Regions from separate parts of the Vibrio rarus genome, predicted to be linked through region 1. Evidence: predicted binding sites of a transcription regulator. Region 1 holds the regulator's gene; each other region holds the start of a gene.
The links. Region 1 encodes CRP, which controls carbon source genes, mostly activating them, when cyclic AMP is high. Its sites were predicted from a motif close to TGTGANNNNNNTCACA; they were not measured.
Positions count from the first base shown of each region.

Region 1 (5,991 bases):
CCCTAAAAGTGGCGAGTTCACCTATTCACAAGGGGTAAAAATTGGCTACTTTGCTCAACACCAACTCGAAACACTGCATCCACAAGAGACACCTCTGCAACATTTAATGCAAATTGCCTCCAATCACACCGAGCAACAGTTACGGGATTACTTAGGCAGTTTTGGCTTTAAAGGGGATAAAGCCCTCGATAAAGTCGCGCCATTTTCTGGTGGTGAGAAAGCACGCTTGGTGCTAGCGCTACTGGTTTGGCAAAAACCCAACCTATTGCTACTGGATGAGCCTACTAACCACCTTGATCTCGATATGCGTCAAGCGTTAACTATGGCACTGCAAACCTTTGAAGGTGCTATGGTTATCGTTAGCCACGACAGGTACTTACTGCGCGCCACTACCGATGATCTATACCTAGTAGACGCCAAACGCGTAGACCCTTTTGATGGGGATCTCAATGACTACTACAAATGGCTAACCGAACAACAAAAAGAACAAAAGAAAGCACAATCGAAAGAAGTGGTTAAATCCACCGTACACTCGGCAGCGGCAAAAAAAGACCAAAAAAGAAAAGACGCCGAGTTTCGTAAACTTACTGCTCCCATTCGCAAAAACATTACCGCACTTGAAAAGAAAATGGATAAGTTAAATACCCTATTACAGCAGTGTGAAGATCAGTTAGGAGATATGGATCTGTATCAAGCTGAGAATAAGGCTAAACTGACTCAAGTACTCAACCAACAAGGCAGCGCTAAAGCCGAGCTTGAAGAGGTAGAAATGGAATGGATGTCCGAGCAAGAGACACTAGAAGAAATGCAGGCAAATATCGATAACGAATGAATCACCACACGCCACAACATCACCTTACCATAGATAGCCTGTGGCAATTTAGCTTGCAGTACTATTCTATACCAGAGGTAAAAGAGGCGTGTTTAAACCTGCAGAACCACTTCCATGGTAACGTTAACCTTCTGTTAGCCTTAAAGTGGCTAGATGAGCATGGTTTCGCTTTTTCTTCACAACAATGGCCTTTGCTGATACAAAGCTTAGGCCACACGGAAACTGCACTGGTCCACTTCAGAAAACTACGTCGTAAAATGAAGCAACACCTCCCTGAACCTCTTTATGGAGAATCTTTGCAATTTGAACGGCAACTAGAGCGTCAGCAACAAGCGGATATCGTAGCATTCCTACAACAATGCAAGCTGAACTCTGTACCAGCCCCTCACCTCACTGATGATTATTGTCAGCAATTAGGGGCCGAACATTTAGCCGTCATATTTAATAAGCAGGCGCTATGATACAACGCTTTTCACCACACTGGTCATTACGTAACCCACACTTGCAAACCTTGATGCCAAGATTGATTCGTAAGCAACCTCTGTTTACTCCAGTATGGGAAACCCTCACGACTTCGGATAACGACTTTCTTGATCTCGCATGGAGTGAAGAGTGGCAAAATGAATCCGCTGCTAATAAACCTATTTTTATCCTGTTTCACGGATTAGAAGGCAGCTTTAACAGCCCCTATGCTCATGGCTTAATGCACTCTTTTGCGCAAAAGGGGTGGCTGGCAGTAATGATGCACTTTAGAGGATGTAGCGGTAAACCCAATCGGCAAGCTCGCGCCTACCACTCTGGAGAAACGGAAGACGCACGTTTTTTTCTTGAACTCATACAACGGCGTTTCCCTAACAACCCAAAAGTCGCTACAGGCATTTCCCTTGGAGGAAATATGCTGGTGAACTATTTGGCGCGCTATGCCGAACAACCTTTATTGGATGAAGCCTCCATCGTATGCGCTCCATTGGATTTAGCCGTGTGCTCCAAACGTATCGAGCAAGGTTTCTCTAAGCTGTATCAAACGTATCTACTCAGCTCCCTCAAACGCACAGCATTACAAAAAATCCACTTGCTACAAGATGCGCTAGGCATCGACGTCAATACGGTGCAAAACATGCGTTTCTTACACCAGTTTGATGACGCAATCACCGCCCCATTACACGGCTATACGGATGCGATTGATTATTACACGCAATGTTCTGGGTTACCCAAGTTGAATGATATTCGAATACCAACTCACATCATCCACGCCAAGGATGACCCGTTTATGACCGATGCCGTGATACCGACTTTCAAGTTAAATAAAAACATTAAGTATCTGCTTCTCGGCAACGGCGGACATGTTGGTTTTATTGGAGGAGCACTCACTCAACCTTATTTTTGGTTGGAGATGGCGTTGCCAAGCTTTTATGATAAATTTACCCGTCACATTATTACCGAGTAAGCATTCAGCATGATCGTACCTTGGAAAGAGATTGCCCCACAAACTTTAGAGACCCTGATCAAAGAGTACATCCTAAGAGAAGGCACCGACTATGGTGATGTCGAAATATCACTGCAAGACAAAATAGAACAAATTCAGCTTCAACTGCAACAAGGCACTGCGGTCATTGTTTATTCTGAATTGCATGAAAGCATTGATATAAAAGTGAGCCACAACGCAAAACTTTTATGATACTTTAACGGTTACGCTCAATTTACATACCGTTATTCCACATTCAAATACAAGACAAGGAAAGTCATGTCAGCTAAGCATCCCATAATAGCGGTTACCGGCTCCTCTGGTGCAGGTACCACCACCACCTCTGAAGCTTTCCGTAAAATGTTCAATATGATGAAAGTAAAGGCGGCTTGGATTGAAGGAGATAGCTTTCATCGTTTCACTCGTCCTGAAATGGATGTCGCCATTCGTAAAGCTAAAGACCAAGGCCGTCATATCAGTTACTTTGGACCAGAAGCAAATGACTTTCCCGCCCTTGAGAACTTCTTTAAAGAGTATGGCGAAAAAGGCGAAGGTAAAGTGCGTCGTTATTTGCATACATTTGATGAAGCGGTGCCTTATAACCAAATGCCCGGTACCTTTACTCCATGGCAAGAATTGCCAGAGGAAAGTGATGTGCTTTTCTACGAGGGTCTGCATGGTGGCGTGGTAGATAGTACATGTAATGTCGCCAAACACGTGGACCTGCTGATCGGCATGGTACCTATCGTCAACCTGGAGTGGATTCAAAAGTTTGTTCGAGACACCCGAGACAGAGGGCACTCTAGAGAAGCGGTAATGGACTCCATTGTTCGCTCTATGGATGACTATCTTAATTTCATCACCCCACAGTTCTCTCGCACCCATATTAACTTTCAACGAGTACCCACGGTAGATACTTCAAACCCACTGAACGCCAAAGGAATACCGAGCTTAGATGAAAGCTTTGTAGTCATCCGTATGCGCGGCTTTAAGAATGTCGACTTTCCCTACTTACTGGCCATGATTGATGGGTCATTTATGTCTCGTCACAATACGCTGGTTGTACCAGGCGGAAAAATGAGTTTTGCTATGGAGTTGATTATTCGCCCTATCCTGCAACAACTATTGGAGACAGGTAAAATAGGCTAATTTTCACATTATGTTAGGTTGTTGCGTAAGAGTGTGATTGAGAACACGGTTTTGATTGTAAAATCGACAGTTGATACCTAACAAAATCAAGAAATTTAACTGAAAAAAAGTTACTATTCGTACTGTTAAAATTAAAAGTAGTAGCAGCAACTACGCCCACGCCCCCTACTTATACGGGGTTGGCGGGGAACATAATTATACTCGCTGAGAGAGGAAGAAAAGAATATGGTTTTAGGTAAACCTCAAACAGATCCAACGTTAGAATGGTTTTTGTCACATTGCCACATCCACAAATACCCTTCAAAGAGCACATTGATCCACGCTGGTGAAAAAGCAGAAACGCTTTACTACATCGTAAAAGGTTCTGTTGCCGTATTGATCAAAGATGAAGAAGGGAAAGAAATGATTCTTTCTTACCTAAACCAAGGTGACTTCATCGGTGAATTGGGTCTTTTCGAAGACGATCAAGAGCGTACAGCTTGGGTTCGAGCAAAATCTCCATGTGAAGTGGCAGAAATCTCATTCAAGAAATTCCGTCAGCTTATCCAAGTTAACCCAGACATCCTAATGCGTCTTTCTTCGCAAATGGCTAACCGTCTACAAGTTACTAGCCAAAAAGTAGGTGACCTTGCATTCCTTGACGTTACAGGTCGTATTGCACAGACGCTACTAAACCTTGCTAAACAGCCAGATGCTATGACTCACCCAGACGGCATGCAAATCAAGATCACTCGTCAAGAGATCGGTCAGATTGTAGGTTGTTCTCGTGAAACTGTAGGCCGTATCTTGAAGATGCTTGAAGAGCAGAATCTTATCTCTGCACACGGTAAAACGATTGTGGTTTACGGCACTCGCTAATAAACATCTACAATTAAAGATAAAAAACCGCTGTTATTTAACAGTGGTTTTTTTTATTTTTATACTTAGACCAATCGTAATAAACTTCTAATTATTTACTTACTGTAATTGACATTAGCTTAATCGAATTACTTATTCGTACTTTCAAATATTTTATCCGCAGAAGCTTCCACAAACCCTTGATAGAGCTTCCCTTGAGACACTTCATAGCGCTTGGCAAATTCATAGAAGCCGCCAGGGATCATATGCTCTCCATCAGAGAAGGCAACATTTACCTTGTCAGCCATAGTAGATGATTGCTCTAACCGCACTTGTGGCGTGCCTTTCACTTCTCCACCCGAAGCATTAATAACAAAACCCTTCTGCTTTAAAAATGCATTCACCTCTGCGACATCTTGAAATTGGGCAAGTTGATTGACACTCACGGTAAAGTGATTCGCACCAAACCCATGGGCGGCCACCCAAGAGGCATACTCACTCTCTTTCGCCAATTGTTGATAGTCCGCAAAGCTCAAGTTCCACAACCTGCCCCCATGCAGAAAATCACTCCCCTCAAGTTGGCCGTCATCTATTTGCGACACCAATTTAGCCACTATAGTACGTAACTCACTCGAGCACTGATCTAACTGAAGCTCACTGATAAAAACCTTAGGCATGAGAGGATCTGGATGCTGATAATGCTTGGCTAACAACTTTTTAGCGGTAAACACATACTCTCCCCCCGCCTGATAGCCAAGTTCAAGTAGTGGTTTGGCCAATACCTTCAAATCAATGGGCGAACAGGCAAAAGTTCGTAATGCGATATGATCATTGATCAGCACTTTATTTTGCTTTAACAACTCATGAATCGTAACGGAAGAAGGACAAAGCCGACCATTAAAGTCATGCCACAATAGGTCAAATAGCTTTTGCACACTCATGGTAACTCCTTGTAAGGGTTAATCGAACTGAAGACCCGGAGACAAGGTCTCTGGAAAAACAGACTCAGCCCCCTGAATAGAAGCCATGGGATACGCACAGTAATCCGCCGCATAAAATGCACTAGGTCTCAGGTTTCCTGATGCACCCGGGCCACCAAATGGTGCATCACCACTGGCACCGGTTATAGGGCGGTTTCGGTTAACAATGCCGGCACGAATTTCATCAGAAAAGTATTGCCACTGTTCATCATTAGTTGAAATTAATCCTGCAGAAAGGCCATATTTAGTGTTATTCGCCAACTCGACAGCTTGGGCGAAATCAGTAAAGCGCACTACCTGTAACAACGGGCCAAAATACTCTTCGTCTGGTAACTCAGCGATGTCCGTTACATCTAAAATACTTGGTGCAACAAACGCGTGATCCAGCAGTTCACCATCTAGCAACGCCTTAGCACCTAAACCCATTAATGTCTGTTTTGCGACAATAATTTGCTCTGCAGCGCCTCGAGAAATGAGGGTACCCATGAAAGGTTGAGGCTCTGAAAATGGTTGTCCCATCTTAAGCTTGCGGGTGACTTCAACAAGGCGCGCTACTATCTCATCTCCCCCTTGCCCCTCAGGAATATACAGGCGTCGCGCGCAAGTACATCGTTGTCCTGCACTAATAAATGCTGACTGAACTATGGTATGAACGGCAGCATCTATATCACCAAACTGCTCACTCACGACAAGAGGGTTATTTCCTCCCATCTCTAACGCCAGCATTT
Region 1 is NZ_AP024900.1:204,030-210,020, reverse strand. Features, by position in the region: gene OCU56_RS00960 (ABC transporter ATP-binding protein) at 1-832, shown strand, start outside; gene OCU56_RS00955 (TIGR02444 family protein) at 829-1,293, shown strand; gene OCU56_RS00950 (hydrolase) at 1,290-2,279, shown strand; gene OCU56_RS00945 (YheU family protein) at 2,289-2,510, shown strand; gene OCU56_RS00940 (phosphoribulokinase) at 2,577-3,446, shown strand; gene crp (cAMP-activated global transcriptional regulator CRP) at 3,672-4,304, shown strand; gene OCU56_RS00930 (DUF1338 domain-containing protein) at 4,433-5,224, opposite strand; gene astD (succinylglutamate-semialdehyde dehydrogenase) at 5,243-5,991, opposite strand, start outside.

Region 2 (5,991 bases), 390 kb from region 1:
GTTATTAGCGCCACAGCCATGTTTAAAGTCGCACTGTGGATGAGCGATTTAGGTATTGCTGAAGAATATGTTGTACAAGTACACACTCTGGCCGTAGTGGAACTCATGATTGCTCTGTGTATTGTTAGCTATGTCACTGTGCAATATATCAATCAGCTTTTAATCCAACCCAAGTTAGAAATAGCGGCAAAATAACACACTTTGAGACATCTATTGCACTAGGGTATGGTAATCTTATTGCAATTGATTCAATGGATTGTGAGCCTATTTTGTTTACTGTTTATCATTCAAACCAAATTGATCTTCTTAAATCGTTATTAGTTGCCCTTATTCGTCAGCAGCCACTATCTTCGCCTTTTGAGCAAGAGCAAATCTTGGTGCAAAGCCCCGGAATGTCGCAGTGGTTAAAGATGGAGCTGGGAAAAGATATGGGGATTGCCGCCAATCTTAATTTTCCGCTCCCGGCAACCTTCATTTGGCAAATGTTCATTGAAGTTTTACCTGATGTCCCCAAACGCAGTGCCTTTAATAAAGAGGGAATGACTTGGAAGCTGATGCAGGTATTACCTCATAAACTGCAGCAACCCTCGTTTTCTCCATTGGCGTCTTACCTTGAAAATGACGACGATGACTCTAAGTTATTTCAGTTGGCCGGTAAAATTGCAGATATATTCGATGGATACTTAGTGTATCGTCCTGATTACATTACCGCTTGGGAGCATGGTGAACACCCTGCCGAGTTAGAACAACAAGGTCTTTGGCAAGGTGAGCTTTGGCGGGAGTTATATCAATTTACTGAAGGGTTAGGCCAATCTAAATATCATCGCGCCAACTTATATCAAGATTTTATTGATGCCCTTGGTAAAGACGTTAACCTTGAAAGCTCGAATGTGCCTAAGCGGCTTTTTGTGTTTGGTATCAGTTCATTACCGCCTAAGTATTTAGAGGCACTCACGGCATTGGGCAAGCATATTGATGTGCACCTAATGTTTCATAACCCTTGTCGCTATTACTGGGGAGACATTAAAGATCAGCGAACGTTATCAAAAATAGCCGCGTCGGTGCGACCAAAGATTCGTTGGCATGGGCAAAATATCACCGAAGAGCAGGGGCACTCGGTATTAAAAGGCGCCATAGAACAAAATGCGCTTCCTGAGTACCATAATGATGCCATTACCAATAACCTTCTGGCCTCTATGGGCAAGCAGGGAAGGGATAATTTATATTTATTGTCCGAGTTAGGCAGTAATGAAGTGGAAGCTTTTGTCGACCATGAAGCAGACCATTTCTTGCAGCAAATACAGCAAGACATCTTGTCGTTACAGCAGCATCAAGACGACTCTAAACTTGAACAAAGTTTGCATAAAGGCCAGATATCATTACAAGACAATTCGTTGTCAGTGCATAGTTGTCACAGCGCTACAAGAGAAGTCGAAGTTCTACATGATCATCTTCTGCATTTATTTAACCAAGACCCAAGTTTAAAACCTCGCGATATTATCGTGATGGTGGCTGACATTAATGCCTATTCTCCAGCTATCAAAGCCATTTTTGGCAATGCGCAGGGAGAGAGAAGAATACCGTACTCCATTTCTGATAGAAGTGTGGCCGAAGAAACCCCAATTTTGAATGCCTTTTTGCAGTTGTTGGCTTTGCCCAATAGTCGCTGTGGGCGCAGTGAGATGATGGAGATTTTAGAAACGCCAGCCATTTTGCAGCGTTTTGGCTTATCCAATGCCGATTTTGAATTGATCCATCTTTGGGTGGAGGAAGCCGGGGTGCGATGGGGCTTAGATGAGTCTACAGCCACCGAGTTTGAATTACCCCAATTGACGCAAAATACTTGGTTATTTGGCCTACAACGTATTTTATTAGGTTACTGTATGTCTTCGTCAAGTCAGCCGTTTATTGTAGCGGAAGGCTTATTAGCACCTTATGAGCATGTTGAAGGGATGCAAGCGGAACTTGCTGGTAAGTTAGCCGCTTTTATCGATAAAGTTCTGCATTATCGACAAGTATTAAGCTCGCCACAGTTCAGTAGTCAGTGGCAAGCTCAGTTAAATACTCTAGTGAATGACTTTTTTGATTTAGATATTGAAAATGAAATCGCTTTGACTTCCATTCGCGATGCCTTATCGGCATTAACCCAGCAAACCATAGAATCTGGGTTTGAATCCTCCTTGAGCCATCAGGTTGTCAGTGAGTATTTACAAGATAAGTTAGATAACTCTCGAGTAAGTCAGCGTTTTTTAGCGGGTCAAGTGAACTGTTGTACTTTGATGCCAATGCGTTCCATTCCCTTTAAAGTGGTCTGCTTATTAGGAATGAATGACGGAGTTTATCCCAGAACGGTCGCTCAAGAAGGGTTTGACTTAATGACGGTTAAGACGCGAATCGGTGATAGAAGTCGCCGTGACGATGACCGTTATCTATTTTTAGAAGCCTTGTTATCGGCACAGCAACATTTATATATCAGTTATATAGGGCAATCGATATTAGATAATAGTGAGTGTCTCCCTTCTATTTTAGTGACCGAATTACTTGAATACTGCTCGCAAAATTATTGTCGAGAAGGGGACGAGAATTTATCAGTGGATGATTCAGGAAAACAGCTTTTGCATCATCTAATTTCTCATCACAGTATGACCCCATTTAGCCGAGATGCGTTTGCTAATCAGCAAAGCTTTGCCAGTGAATGGCTTGGCATTGCCAATGGTGTATTGTCGCAGCAAGTGAAACAAGAGCCCCCACTATCGGATTACTTTTTAGAACGCAGCGGCCTAGATCAAATGGAACTGGAGCAGTTACTTTCCTTTTGGTCTTTGCCTGTTAAATCCTTCTTTAATCAGCGGTTACAAGTGTGGTTTAACGGTGAAAAAGAGCCTCTTGTAGATGACGAACCTTTTTCTTTGCAAGGGCTAGAGCGGTATTTCCTTCGCCAAGATATCGTCACGGCTATGTTAGAAGACGGAGAAGAAAGCATCTCTAAAGTCGCCGACTATTATCGCAGTTCAGGGCAGTTGCCAATAGGGCAGTTTGGCGATCTAGATGTAGCAGAAAACCAAAAGGCCATGGCAGGACTTGCCGAGGAAATTGAGTTTTATACCAGTACTAAGTGCCCCTCTATACCGTTATCTTTGCCTGTGTTTTATCGTGATAAAACGCTGACGATTACAGGTTGGCTAGATAATCATTACGCTTCAGGTTTAGTACATTATCGGGTGGGCAGTATTCGCTCAAAAGATATTTTACAAGCTTGGATAAAGCATTTATTTGCTTGTGCTTCTGGGGCTGAGGTGGTGAGCCATATCATCGGTATTGCTAAAGGGGAGGTGGAATACTTTTCTCTCCAGCCACTATCGCCACAGGATGCTATGGACTTTATTGAACCGTTAATCTCCCTGTTTTTTTCTGGCATGACTGAGCCCTTACCTTACTTTCCGCAATCGGCTCAAAGTGCTATGCAAGAGTTTGTTATTAAATCAAAAAAGGGCGATACGCAGGCAGCTAGAGAAGGGGCGAAGAGTAAGTTTAAAAGTCACTTTTTAGGCAATGACTATAGCGCGGGTGAGTGCCAAGATTTATACATTCAACGAGCGTGGCCACAATGGCAAGAAGAGTGGGGGGAGCAAGGTTATCGTCTTGCTGAGCAGGTATTTTTACCAGCACAGGAGCGGCTTTTGAAAAAAAGCACTAAGTAGGTACTGCCGCTATTAAATAAGAGAAAGGTGGCCGCCAGAATAATTATTATATGTAGGGTTATCACTGGCGGCCAAGGGGTCAGAGAGACCACTTATTTCGATATTTATAAAGATAAACACTAAGTGATTATTATTTTTGGCAAGCCTACGCTTAACCTTAGGTTTTAACAGTGAGTCGACTCACAAACTTTATGAGTTGAAGTTCGACTGTTTGTACCATGACATTATTTCATAACATTGATCACAGAATTAGATAGGGTTCACTATGACCGATGCAGCGCACATAACTCCTGCAGCATTAGATACCATGACTTTTCCCTTACATGGCGCTCGTTTAATAGAAGCATCTGCGGGAACCGGTAAGACGTTTACCATTGCAGGCCTGTACCTAAGGTTACTCCTTGGGCACGGTGATAATGGTTGTGCTCATCAGCAGCCTCTAACAGTGGAACAAATTTTGGTAGTGACCTTTACCGAGGCAGCCACCGCTGAGCTAAAAGACCGTATTCGCGCTCGTATTCACCAAGCTCGAGTGGATTTTAGTCGAGGGCATAGTGATGATCCTATTATCAAACCTTTACTTGAGCAGACTGATGACAGAGACAGAGCGTGTGAGTTGCTGCTGATGGCTGAGAGGCAGATGGATGAAGCCGCAGTGTTTACCATTCATGGTTTTTGTCAGCGCATGTTGACACAAAATGCTTTTGAATCTGGGAGCCGTTTTAAAAGCCAATTTATAAAAGATGAAACTCAACTCAAAACGCAAGTGGTGTGTGATTATTGGCGTCGGCATTTTTATCACATGAACCAAACCATGGCTGCAGAGATTCGTCGCCACTGGAAAACACCACAGGCTTTATTCTCAGATCTTGATCGGTTTATTAGTGGTAATCAAGTGTATATCCACAGTGAACAAGCACAGGGTGAACTAGAAAGTCAGTACCTTGAGCGCATTAAGGTGATCGATGAGTTAAAGCAGCAATGGTTGAGCAGCAGCGACAGTTTTGAAAAATTAATTGCAGAGTCAGGGATCACAAAAAACCCGTATAACAAGAAAAATGTACCCAATTGGATTGAAAAAATAGACAACTGGGCAAAGACAATGCCATCCACTTTAGCGCTGCCAGATTGTCTGAACCGCTTTAGCCAAAGCGCTTTGCAAGCAAAAACGAAGCCAGGTAATCAACTGCCGGAACATGCAGTATTTAACCAATCAGAGACGTTTTTTCAGTTGCCTGCATTGGAAGTGAAACAGGCTATTTTGAGCAATGCCATTCCTGAGTGTAGAAGAGAGCTTCAAAAGGCCAAACAGCAGCAACAAAAACTCTCTTTTGACGATCTGCTCAGTCAACTGGATTACGCGTTGCAACATGATGATGAAAGCTTATTAGCCGACAGAATTCGTCAGCTTTATCCCATTGCCATGATCGATGAGTTTCAAGATACCGATCCTCAGCAATACAACATCTTTAGCCATCTCTATTTGTCATACCCTAAGTGTGGTCTATTTATGATTGGCGATCCTAAGCAGGCTATTTATGCGTTTCGTGGTGCGGATATCTTTACTTATATTCGCGCTCGCAATGAAGTGACTTCTCATTTTAACTTGATGACCAACTGGCGCTCAAGTGAGTCCATGGTACAGGCGAGCAATGAGCTATTTGCGAAAGCCAAATCGCCATTTATGTACAATGAGGATATTCCGTTTATCCCCGTTTTAGCCAGCCCAGGGGCTGAAAAAAAATCCTGGTCTTTGTATGGAGAGCCACAACCTGCGATGACCCTATGGCTGCAGCAAGAAGAGGGGCAAGGGGTCGCTAAAGCGGATTACCATCACACTATGGCTCAGTCCACCGCAACTCAGATACAGCAACTGCTCAGCGCATCAGATCAAGGAGAGGCGAGGCTTAACCATGCCAGCCAAACGCCAATTCAAGCCAGTAATATCGCAGTGTTGGTTCGCACAGGTCGGGAAGCCAGCTTAGTGCGAAAAGCATTATCAGAAAAAGGGGTCGCTAGCGTTTACTTATCAAATAGAGACAGTGTATTTGCCAGTCCAGTCGCCACCGATGTGCTGATGTTTTTACGCGCAGTGTTGCACTTTGATAACGACCGAGCATTGCGCAGTGCCGCTGCCAGTAGTTTATTTGACTTATCCCTATTTGATTTGGAACGCTTAAACCAAGATGAGCACTATTGGGAGTTATTGAGTCAGGAATTCAGTGATTATCGTCAACTGTGGCTAAAGTCAGGCATTATGCCGATGATTCGTAAGTTAATTCAGTACCGT
Region 2 is NZ_AP024900.1:593,915-599,905, forward strand. Features, by position in the region: gene OCU56_RS02805 (TDT family transporter) at 1-195, shown strand, start outside; gene recC (exodeoxyribonuclease V subunit gamma) at 270-3,701, shown strand; gene recB (exodeoxyribonuclease V subunit beta) at 3,967-5,991, shown strand, end outside.
Region 2: recB (exodeoxyribonuclease V subunit beta) is a predicted target of CRP. The motif match lies at 3,871-3,886, and genes of this name have one in related genera.

Region 3 (5,991 bases), on a different replicon from region 1:
TACAAAACGTAAGAACATTTGTGCTCGTGGTGTGTTATGCGCTAAATGACGTGATTTAAATTGGGCAAACAACAGCGGTAACACGGCCATTTTAAGGGCGGATACTTCACTATAATTGACATGCTGAACTTCACGAACCTTTTGCAGGCGCAATTGGAACTCGGCGCTACCTACGGTTTGCTGGGCTTCAACACTTAAAGCAAACTCCGGCACTGAACTCACATCAATGTACATGATGTTAAGCCAACGACGAGAAGACGGGCTATAAGGGCTGGCGCCTTCTGGGTTAGCAGGAAACAACGAATGAATGGGATTTAAACCCACAAAATCACCGCCACGGGCAGCAATATCACCCACTAACTGTTTTAAATCACCAAAATCACCGATGCCCCAGTTATGCGGGGTGCGAAGTGTATAAAGTTGCACACTTGGGCCCCACAATTTTTTTCCTTTAGCGATGTCATCTTGTTTAAAACACGCTTTTGGCGTCACTATCAAGCTCATTTGATAAGGGGTTTTACGGCGCTTACGGGTCACATATAAAGTATGGTAGCCCCAGCCAATGTCCGCCGGTAGAGCAAATACCAAAGGTCCACCTTGTTTGCGATCATCTCTTACTATCTGAGATTGAAGATACCCCTCAAGGACAGTGCCCTGCTCGGTTTCTAAGCGCCATGCAAATTCACTTTCACGAGCACTGGCACCTAAATACAGCTCCACCTCCAGCGCGTCCCCATCACGCACCACCAATACTGGCGACAACACTTCTTGTTTGTGTTTTTTCTGGGCAGATTTCAGCAGTGCTTCGTCACAGCTAGTATCGTAGCCTAAAGCGGTCAGTAATTGTTCAATGGTGTCGTCTTCAACATTTGCTTGGTCTCCCCAAGCACTGACATAGCTATCGGAAATACGAGCCATTTCAGCGACTTTTTTTAATACAGATTGTTCTTTCATCGCTCTCTCCGAAGACGAAACACGCCTTCAAACAAGTAATTGAGTTTTGATAAACAGCCACGCTGTTTATGCTTCGCTTTAACAGTTGCGATAGCGCCACCTTATACCAACGTAAGATGACGCTATACCAAGGGCATTACGCCCTCACTTTAATGACTAACGGTGAACCGGCTCGAGTTTCCAGATGTTGTTCACGTAGTCACGAATTGAACGGTCGGAGCTAAACTTGCCCACTAACGCCGTATTTAAAATGGCCTTCTTCGCCCAACCCGCTTGATCTTTATACTGCTCGCCCATCTCTTCATGAGCTTTCACATAAGAGGCGAAATCCACAAGACAAAGATAGGGGTCACCGCCATCTAACAAACTGTCAAATGTGGCGCGCAATTTACCTGGCTCACCCGGAGTAAACTCTTCACCCAACAACAGATCCATCGACGCTTTTAGCAAGTGATCCGAGTTGTAATAGTCAAATGGGTTATAGCCTTTAGCACGCGTTTCGTTCACGCCATCCACATCAAGACCAAAGATATAGATGTTCTCATCACCGACTTCTTCACGGATCTCAACGTTAGCGCCATCCATAGTGCCGATAGTCAGCGCACCGTTGAGGGCCATTTTCATGTTGCCAGTACCGGAGGCTTCTTTACCTGCAGTAGAGATTTGCTCAGACACATCCGACGCTGGGATAATGATTTCCGCAAGGCTTACGCGGTAGTCCGGCATAAACACCACTTTTAGCTTGTTGCCAATGCGCACATCGTTATTGATCTTGTCTGCAATTTTGTTGATGGCGTAGATGATCTCTTTGGCTAAGTGATAACCCGGTGCAGCTTTAGCAGCAAAGAACACCACACGTGGCGTCATATCAAAATCAGCATCGTTTAATAAACGGTGGTACAAAGACAAGATGTGCAACATGTTGAGGTGCTGACGCTTATACTCATGTAGACGCTTGATTTGCACGTCAAAGATGGCATTGGTATCCAGTTCGATATCCATGTTCTCTTTAACCCAATTGGCGAGGCGCTGCTTGTTGTGCTTCTTCACCGTCATGTATTGCTGCTGAAATTCTGCATCATCGGCAAATTTAGAGATATCCGAGAGCTGATCTAAGTTTGCCGCCCACTGATCGCCAATTTTTTCCGTAATAAGCGCAGACAAGCCCGGGTTACAGAACTTCAACCAACGACGCGGTGTCACACCGTTAGTCACGTTATGCAAGCGTGTTGGGTACAACTCATTAAACTCTGGGAACAGATCTTTCTTAACCAGTGCCGAGTGCAGTGCCGCTACGCCGTTTACCGCATAAGAGCCCACTACACAAAGGTTGGCCATGCGCACCATGCGATGGAAGCCTTCTTGGATGATCGACAGTTTGCGTTGTTTTTCTACATCTCCAGGCCATTTAGCACGCACTTCCATTAGAAATTCGTGGTTAATGCGATAGATGATTTCCATATGACGCGGAAGCAGACGCTGGATAAGCGACTCAGACCAGGTTTCTAGTGCTTCAGGAAGCAAGGTATGGTTGGTGTATGCGAACGTCTTAGTGGAAATAGACCAGGCTTTATCCCAACCAAAGCCTTTTTCATCCACCAAAATGCGCATCAGTTCAGGGATAGCGACCGTTGGGTGCGTATCGTTCAACTGTACTGTCTCGTACTTAGGCAGATCCACTAAGGCGTGACCGGCTGCTTCATGGCGACGCAAGATGTCGCGAATGGAGGCCGCTGAATGGAAATACTGCTGCATCAGGCGCAGTGTTTTGCCTTTCTCATGGTTATCATTTGGATACAGCACTTTGGTAATGTTGCCCGCATCAATTAATGAGTGCTGAGCTTCAAAGTAATCTCCGTTATTGAAACTTTCTAAAGAGAAAGGGGCAATAGCTTGGCATTCCCATAAACGAAGTGGGTAAACCGTGTTGGATTCATAGCCCACAATCGGCAGATCCCAAGGCATCGCTTTCACTGTCATGCCCGGTACCCAGCGGCGTTTCTCTTCGCCGTTCTCAATCACAGTTTCAACCTGCCCGTAAAAACCAATTTCCTGAGCAATTTCAGGGCGAACTAACTCCCACGGATAGCCATCAATACCGCGCCAAGCATCGGGAGCCTCTTGTTGAGCGCCCTCTTTAAATGATTGCTTGAATAGACCGTATTCGTAGTGCAGGCCATAACCCACGGTTGGGTACTCTTGGGCTGCGCATGAATCCATAAAACATGCGGCTAAGCGACCTAAACCACCGTTACCTAATGATGGGTCACGCTCTTCTTCTAAAAGATCCGTTAAATTAAAACCCAACTCCTGCATGGCATCCGTAACGTGTTGATAAAGTCCCATACTGATCAGGTTATTACCCGTTAAACGACCAATAAGAAACTCAAGAGAAAGGTAGTTAACACTCTTTGCATGAGTGATTTTCTTATCGGATTCCGTTTGTAACAAATCAAGGGTCGTGAACTCCGCCAGCGCTTGGCCCATCGCTAAATACCACTGACGTGTGGATGCGTTTTCTTCCGTCGTCGCATAAGTGGCGGTTAGATGTTTCTTAACGCTGGCTTGAAAATGCTGTTTATCGAACTTTTTTTGTTGAGCTGGTTTCATAATAGGAACTCTCTCGCTTAGTTTTGTTCATCTACACTCATCATCTAGTAACCCCGTCTCTCCTTCATCATCCCAACCACCAAGGCCAATAGGAGGAGTCATGAGGGCGTAGGGAGGAGAAAAAATCACTTATTGCGCGAGCTCGCAAAAAAGGGGGGATGCGACGCACATAACAGGACTTAGGTCACAAAAATATGCACAACAATGCATTGGATGAATAAGAATGTTTGAGAGATGTAAAATTGCCCGTTGCCAATAACACGACTTCGGTCACGCTATTTTTTTACAAAGACAAAGAAACACCGCACAGCTTGTGCAGAGCCAGTAAGAGTGACCTCACAAAAAACGCCTATTAGAGATATTCATCACAAAACAGAGGCGTAGAAAGCAAATAATTGAGGATTCTCACCTTGATACGTTGCAGGATAAGTGAGCACAGCATATGCAGCACTGATTGATTTGCTTATACGTTTTTCGTGCAAATTAACCGCGACTCATCAGGCCAAGCATGTCTATTACCGTACACAACACTAACAAAAGGTCAGTCACCATGTGGATCCCTTCAAAACTCACCCGTCCAGGACGCTTACACAATGCGATTGTGCGCCCAAGAGTATTGGAATTGTTACAGCAAGCGCCTTGCTATAAGTTAGTGTTGCTACGATCACCGGCAGGATACGGTAAAACGACCATGGCCGCACAATGGCTCGCCGAAAAACCAAATGTAGGTTGGTATAATCTCGATGAGAGCGATAATGACAGCTACCGCTTTATTAACTACTTTATCCAAGTATTAAATAACGCCACAGGAAACAGTTGCCTGCAATCGCAAGCTTTGATTGAAAAACGACAATATTCGTCTCTGCACAGCCTATTTGGCGAAATTTTTGCAGAACTGACCAACAATGTTCATCAATCTTATCTAGTGTTTGATGACTACCACTTCATCACTAACGAAGACATCCACCAAGCCATGCGCTTTTTTATCAAGCACATGCCTGACAACATTACCGTTGTGATCACTAGCCGCTCCAACCCTCCACTGGGTACTGCCAATCTGCGAGTTCGGGATCTGATGATTGAAATAAACGATCGCAACTTAGCGTTTGACTTAGAAGAGACCACTCGTTTTTTCAATCTCAGAATGAAAGAAGACATTGATGAGTCCACTGCAGATAAAGTGCGCAATTACGCTGAAGGTTGGGCCTCTGCATTGCAATTAATTGCCGTCCAAGCCCAGCAATGTAATAAGCCTATTCAGCAATCACTGCACTGTATGAATGAGTTTAACCACTCTCATCTTTGGGACTATCTTGCCGAAGAGGTGTTTGACTCTGCAGACAGTGATATCCAAAACTTTCTTATGCAATGCTCCATTTTAGATAACTTTAATGACCAATTAATCTACGCAGTAACCGGTCGCGATGATGCCTTAAACATGCTGGATAACCTCAGCAAATTCGGCCTGTTTTTGAGCATTGATTCCGTGGATGAACACTGGTATCGCTTCCATTACTTATTCAGTGAATTTTTAAATCATCAACGTCTCTTGCATATGCCACATCAAGAAGCTCAATTACAAAGTAAGGCTGCCAACGCCTGGCTCACACACAACCGTCCTTTGCAAGCATTACAACATGCCAAGCGAAGTAAAGACCCACAATTGTGTGCCCATATCATGCAAGAACACGGTTGGCATATGTTCAATAGTGGCGAGCTAAGTACCCTTGAAAAAGCCATTGATGAACTGGATACCGAACAACTCTACCAAACCGCAAAACTGCCCCTTTTGCGAGCGTGGCTGGCGCAAAGCCAACACAGATTCAACGACGTGGGTGACTTACTGTCAGAAGCGAAAACCGAATTAAACAAACGAAACATCACGCTCTCCACCCAAGAAAAAGGGCAAGTGAGCGCACTAAGAGCACAGGTGGCCATTAACCAAGGAAACCCTGAAGAAGCGCTCAATTTGGCCGAATTAGCACTCAGCCAAATTGACAACAACGATTTTAGAAGCCGCATCGTAGGTACTTCGGTTATTGGCGAAGTAAACCACGTTCTGGGGCGATTAGACCGCGCCCTTCCCATGATGCAGCAAACAGAAAAGCTGGCGCGTCAATATCAAGTGTACCACCACGTTTTGTGGGCGCTGATCCAACAAAGCGAAATATTACTTGCGCAAGGATACACGCAAGCGTCGTTTGAATTGCAAGACCAAGCGTTCAAAGTTATTCAAGAACATCACTTTCAACAAGTGCCTTTACATGAGCATTTATTGCGTGGCCGGGCACAAATTTTATGGTGTTGGAACCGCTTAGATGAAGCGGAACAAACTGCGTTTAAAGGCATTGATGTGCTTGCCGATCAAGAGAGCTTACACCTACATAGCTATTCAATGTTGACTCGAATTGCGTTAGGTCGAGGGGA
Region 3 is NZ_AP024901.1:518,143-524,133, forward strand. Features, by position in the region: gene malQ (4-alpha-glucanotransferase) at 1-954, opposite strand, end outside; gene OCU56_RS15350 (glycogen/starch/alpha-glucan phosphorylase) at 1,111-3,564, opposite strand; gene malT (HTH-type transcriptional regulator MalT) at 4,115-5,991, shown strand, end outside.
Region 3: malT (HTH-type transcriptional regulator MalT) is a predicted target of CRP. The motif match lies at 3,890-3,905, and genes of this name have one in related genera.

Region 4 (5,991 bases), 780 kb from region 1:
ACTCTCAAAGCCGCGAATGATATCTTGTCGCCACGCTGAAGGTTTGCTATTGACTTCTAGCCCACTATCATCGTACCAATAGAATCGATATTGAATACGTAAATCCGCTTTATACTTGCTACTTACCGTAACTATGCCTCTGTTTCGGCCATTTTTCTCTACCGTTGCAATATCATCAACGATTAAGCGGCTTCCCAGAACATTATCACCAAAAAGGACTTTTTGGCTCTTTCCATCCACTCTTAGCCCTGCGGTGTTTTGAGCACACCCTGCTAAAAGCAACAGTGTAATAAACAGTAGCGCCAGTTTTTTCATTATTGAATCGCTCCCAATTGCTTATGCCATATTGTGACGTTATTACCTTGCCTAGATAGCCATACTAACGTTGTTTGGCCATCTTTTATGTCAAAGTTATACCTTTTACCTTCAACAAACACTTCATGAGACCCAGGTTTTAGTGTAGCACTTGAACTGTACACCTCTGCAGGAAGTGACTGCCAACTGCGTGTATCTGGTTGCTCGGTCAATGTATTGAAGACGTTAAACACTAGGTTTGTGACATCATCGCCATTGGCCGCTTGTCTGCGCAAATTGTCTTTTGTTACGACACGTAACACTTGGCGTAACAACATATTTGGCATCGCCTCTGACAGATGATTGCTGGCCATTAAGTTCACATCCACCAACTCATCACCATCAATGCCTTTACCGTCTAATTGCAATGCAGGAAAACGTTGCGGTGCATTATCGTCATAGTAAGGTAGCGCTACCGAATAGAGACCCATACCGCCCCCGCCGTCCACTGGGATCGTCAGTCGCCAATTATCCATCGCTTTCACTACGCCACGTTCATCGAGAATGATAACCCGTCCTGCCCCCTTAGGTATCGGCTGATAAGCACCGTATTGTTTGCTCAATAGCTTAAGATCTTGACGCATACCAAGACGAGTGGCGAGACGCAAAGTGCCTTCGATGACCTGTTTATTATCAGGGGCGACCGCTAGGGCCCGTTTATAATCCACATAAGCACTATTTACGTCCCCTTGTGTTTCATACAATAAGGCTGACAAATAGAAAAGATAGCCATTTTGCACCGCTTTCAGCTTATTACCCGCATCAGGATAGCGTGATAAGACACTGCCTAAATTAGGGCTGAGGCCACTTTTTTGCATATCAGATTGGGCTGACTGCAGCTCGGCTTCCCGTTGCCTCTTGGCTTTTTCTTGCACTTGATTGGCGCGGCGCATTTCCACCAACGCCCCTTCAAGGCTATTGCTATGAATATAATTGAGGCCCAGGTACAAGTGCAAAAAGCCCAGCTCATAATCTGCCGGGTGATAATTGGTTAAATTATCATTGACCGCTAACGCTCCAACACTGGTTGCCGTATCACTCACCGACACCACTGCTTGATCTTGCCAATCGCGAACCGCTTTATCACTCAATTCAAAAGAGGCTTTACTGGCAGGATAAGAAGAGGCCAATAAATGCACGCGGCCTTTTTCTAAATTATCGAGAATATCACCGGCTTGATAGTCCGGCAGTTTTTCTTCCGCACGGCTATAATCGCCCGATTGCACCGCTTGATACACGGATTCATTTTGCGCTGTATAGTGGCTGAACATGTTGCCAGCGGTCAACGATGAGCAAGCGGTCATCACCACACAGCCCAGCGCAATGACACATAAGCGGACGCTTGTATTGGTTGTTAATCTCATTATTCGACCAGCATAGGTCCAAGCGGTTTGCCACCCACTAAGTGCATGTGAATATGGTAAACCTCTTGCCCACCAAAAGAGTTACAGTTAACGATTAGACGATAACCATCCTCTGCGATACCTTCTTCTTTAGCCAGTTTCCCCGCGACAGTAAACATACGACCTAAAGCACGCTCATCCTCTTCGGTAGCGTCATTTACCGTGGCAATGACATGATTAGGTACGATTAAGATATGCGAAGGCGCACGCGGGTTAATGTCGCGAAAGGCCGTCACTAAATCATCTTGATAGATAAGATCGGTTTTGATTTCTTGGCGTATGATTTTGCTAAAAATAGTTTCTTCTGTCATGGGAGTCTCTGGCCTGTTCCATTGATATATCAAGATTGCATCATGACCTAGCTAAATGCAATCTTCCTCCATATTAAAAAATAAAGAAGGCATATCTAAAAATGAAAACTAATATTTGTGTAAGTAATTGTGGTTGATAGACATCCACTCTGTCTATAGAACTAATATATCATGTACATTCGTCTCAACGAATCCCACATGCGAACATAAAAGGACCCTTTATGCCAATTCAACTTGGTATTATCGATAAAGACCCCATCCGCTTGGTGACACCTTTACTCGATGATCGAGCCTCCTGTCGTCATACGATATTTATAGGAGACTCAACACAAAAGCCTATGTTTGACAAACTCAGCATAGTGCTGGATATGCGCGGGATAAAAAGTGAGTTTTTTGAAATTCCCAATGTATCTAACACCGCCATTATCAAACAAAAAATTCTCCAACTAGCCGAACGACTCAAAAGCTCAGGAGAAGAAGTAAAACTCAATGCAAGTTGTGGACTACGCCACCGTTTACTCTCCGTCTATGAAGTGGTTCGCAGCTATAAATGGCCCATTTTCGTTGTTGAACCTAATAGCGACAGTTTAAGTTGGTTATACCCTGATGGCTTGCAAGATGCTCAAGTACAAGATCGTATTACCATTGCCGATTATTTGACTATTTTTGGAGCTCAAGCCCAATTTCCCGATCCTAACGATGCTATCGCCATTGATAGTTCTCTGCTCAAGATCTGTGAAAAATGGGCAGGACATGCCTTAGAACTCGGACCGGGACTGGCCACTCTTAACTTTCTTGCCACTACATGTCGCAAAGAGCAAAAATTGGATGTGGGCTTATCAGAGAAACAGCAAGGCTATCGCGAGTTAAATATCTTGCTTCAAGATTTAGTGGACGCCGAGTTAGCCACCTACCTCGACGGCATATTAACCTTCCGCTCTGAGCAAGCAAGACGCTTTTCTAATGGCGAATGGCTAGAGTCTTATGTGCATACCCAAGTAAAATCGGTGCAAGAAGAGCTATTAACCATCCAAGACTGCTCTTTAAATGTTCAAGTCACCCGTAAAATCGGTGATAAAGAAGTGCGTAACGAACTGGACGTGGCTACCGTTGTCAATAATAAACTGTATATTATTGAGTGTAAGACGAAAGGCATGCGTGATGACGGAGACGACACTCTCTACAAACTCGAGTCTCTGCGTGATTTGCTCGGTGGATTGCAAGCTCGAGCCATGTTGGTGAGCTTTAGACCTTTGCGATATAACGATATCACTCGAGCGATGGACTTAGGCCTTGGTTTGATCGGCCCTGAAGAGCTCAAAGATCTAAGAACGCATCTGATGAAGTGGCTAAAAGATGCCGGTGGTTGCGCGCAAGTTTAATGAGCGATAACTCACTGTAAACAATGCTCAAAGCCTGATTATGATAATACCAATCGTACTAAATAACTGATCATTCTAGCTTGTTAAAATACTCGATAACTGCGTTAGAATTTTTGATTGTAGAATAACGACTTATCGAAAAATTCTGCCTTGTTTTCGAGCATTTTTCCTGCGCTATTTCTGAACACTTACTTAGTGTGATTGGTATAAAAAGTCCTGATGTAGCGCTGCAACATCAGGACTTTTTTTCTGTGATACCTATCATTAATGACTCTAATTAGCCAAATCGGCTAAGTGCATCAATAACAGACTCGCCATTAGGCGTCCGCCAAGACTTTTTTAGCTGCTTGCACCACAGTACGAATCGATAGCGCTTCAATGGCTTTCATTTGTGACTGATCGGGAATTTCTTGTTGGGTACGGTTAATAATCACCCCAGCCACACAACCGGCCCGCAATCCTGAACTGGCACACATGGTCAGTAAAGTCGCCGATTCCATTTCAAAATTCAACACTCCCATCTCTTGCCACTCTTGCATTGAACCTTGGAAACGTTTCACCACTCGGCCGCTAAAGGTATCGTAGCGCTCTTGTCCGGGATAGAAGGTATCGCTAGATGCCGTCACGCCCATATGCACTGTGGCTTGTTCGCTCACTGCCGCTTCTTTCATTGCCAAGGCAATCGTAAAATCGGACACTGCAGGAAACTCCATTGGCGCAAAGTGCAAACTGGCGCCATCTAATCGCACCGAAGCCGTTGTCACTATCATATCCCCAACATTAACATCAGGTTGAATCGCTCCCGTCGTACCCACACGCAAGAAGGTATTTACGCCAAGTTGCGCCAATTCCTCTACCGCTATAGAAGTGGATGGACCGCCAATACCCGTTGAGCACACCACCACACTCTGCCCTGCTAATTCAGCCAAATAAACAGTATATTCACGATGACTGGCCAAAAATTTCGGGTTTTCCATGCATTCCGCAATGCGCTGCACACGCTCAGGATCGCCGGGAATAATTGCCAAAGTGGCTCCTTGAAGATCACTCTTGTTTACACCTAGGTGAAATACCTTTTGTTCCGCTGTCATCAAAATACCTTTATTATCTAGCCAATATTAAGGGGTAACTGTAGACAATCTCAGCACGGTCCATTGTGAGGGCAATCACAACCCGTGATAGGCAAAATAAAGTGCTGACAAGGTTAAACGGTTGCCATCACACTTTGTATGTTATGTAACATGAGTACGCCTATTACTTTCAACGCTGTGATTTATACCTTTTCCTTATGCCAGAAAAAAACCTCGAATCATCGAGGTTTATAGGGATAAGATTTGCCATCGTTCACTAAATAGGATTTTTAAAGCAGAGGTCTATAGATGCCCCTACCGCCTTTAGCACATCACTACGTGAAATAATGCCCACCAATTTTTCACCATCAATCACAGGATACACTTTCGGTTTGCCTATTTTCATCATATCGGCCAATTCAATAATGGACGTTTCAGGCGTTACCGACAGCACTTCTTTGTACATACAATCACTGACAATATGCGTATCTTGACAGTGGTAACTCACTTTAATCAGTTTATCGAGTAAATCTTGCTCTGACAGAAAGCCCACGACATGTTCTTGCTCATCGATGACTGGGCCACCTACGTGCGCAGAATTCAATACTTTTTCCAATGCAGCAGACAACGACATTGTGGGGGTAAATGTGACTGCTTGATGGCTCATATAGTCTTTTACTTTTAATGACTGCATTTAGAACTCCTTTCGCTCTACGTCACTGTGTGTCCATTAAGTGTCGACTAATTTCCTCAAATTACTAAATTGTTTTTGCCTATTTCATCAATCGTTAATAGCAATGAAGGCATCTTGCTAGGGGTCATCATCGGCCAATGGGCGCTATTAACGTAGGTATGAACCCTAGCAATACAGGCATCAAATCGAAGTAAACCCCTGTAATCACGGCTAAATTTTAACGCGGTTGTCTCTATACAAGGCAAGTATAAACACATAAACTAAAACATATAACCAACAAACATTTAACATGCGCCAAATATAGCCACCTAAATGGATTTAAGGGGTAACGATGAGTAAAACCAACGATCATTCCAGCAGCGACAGTAAACCCATTGATAACGCTGACTTGGGGAACTCTGACTTAGAGAAGCGTGAACAAGATAAAACAGACAACCAAGCCACCTCTGAATCAGGCCACTCCCCTGCCCCCATTGAAGCTGTGCGCGATCCGGTTAAGACCATCACAGGCTATGTATTTCTCTTAGTCGGACTCATTTTCGTCTGGTACCTGTTTGCAGACCGTCATACCCCATGGACAGACCAAGCTCGAGTGCAAGCCTATGTCATACCTATCACTCCACAAATTTCTGGGAATATTTTGCAAGTGAATGTAGCGCAAAATGACGCCATAAAAAGAGGAGACTCCCTTTTTAGAATTGATCCGGTTGATTATCAATTGAGTGTGGATCTTGCCCAATCAGAAGTGGAAATGGCCGGTCAAGAAATTGGCGCAGG
Region 4 is NZ_AP024900.1:988,516-994,506, reverse strand. Features, by position in the region: gene OCU56_RS04725 (YcfL family protein) at 1-315, opposite strand, end outside; gene OCU56_RS04720 (COG3014 family protein) at 315-1,718, opposite strand; gene hinT (purine nucleoside phosphoramidase) at 1,718-2,068, opposite strand; gene OCU56_RS04710 (DUF1887 family protein) at 2,290-3,450, shown strand; gene udp (uridine phosphorylase) at 3,768-4,541, opposite strand; gene OCU56_RS04700 (CBS domain-containing protein) at 4,798-5,214, opposite strand; gene OCU56_RS04695 (HlyD family secretion protein) at 5,546-5,991, shown strand, end outside.
Region 4: udp (uridine phosphorylase) is a predicted target of CRP. The motif match lies at 4,606-4,621, and genes of this name have one in related genera.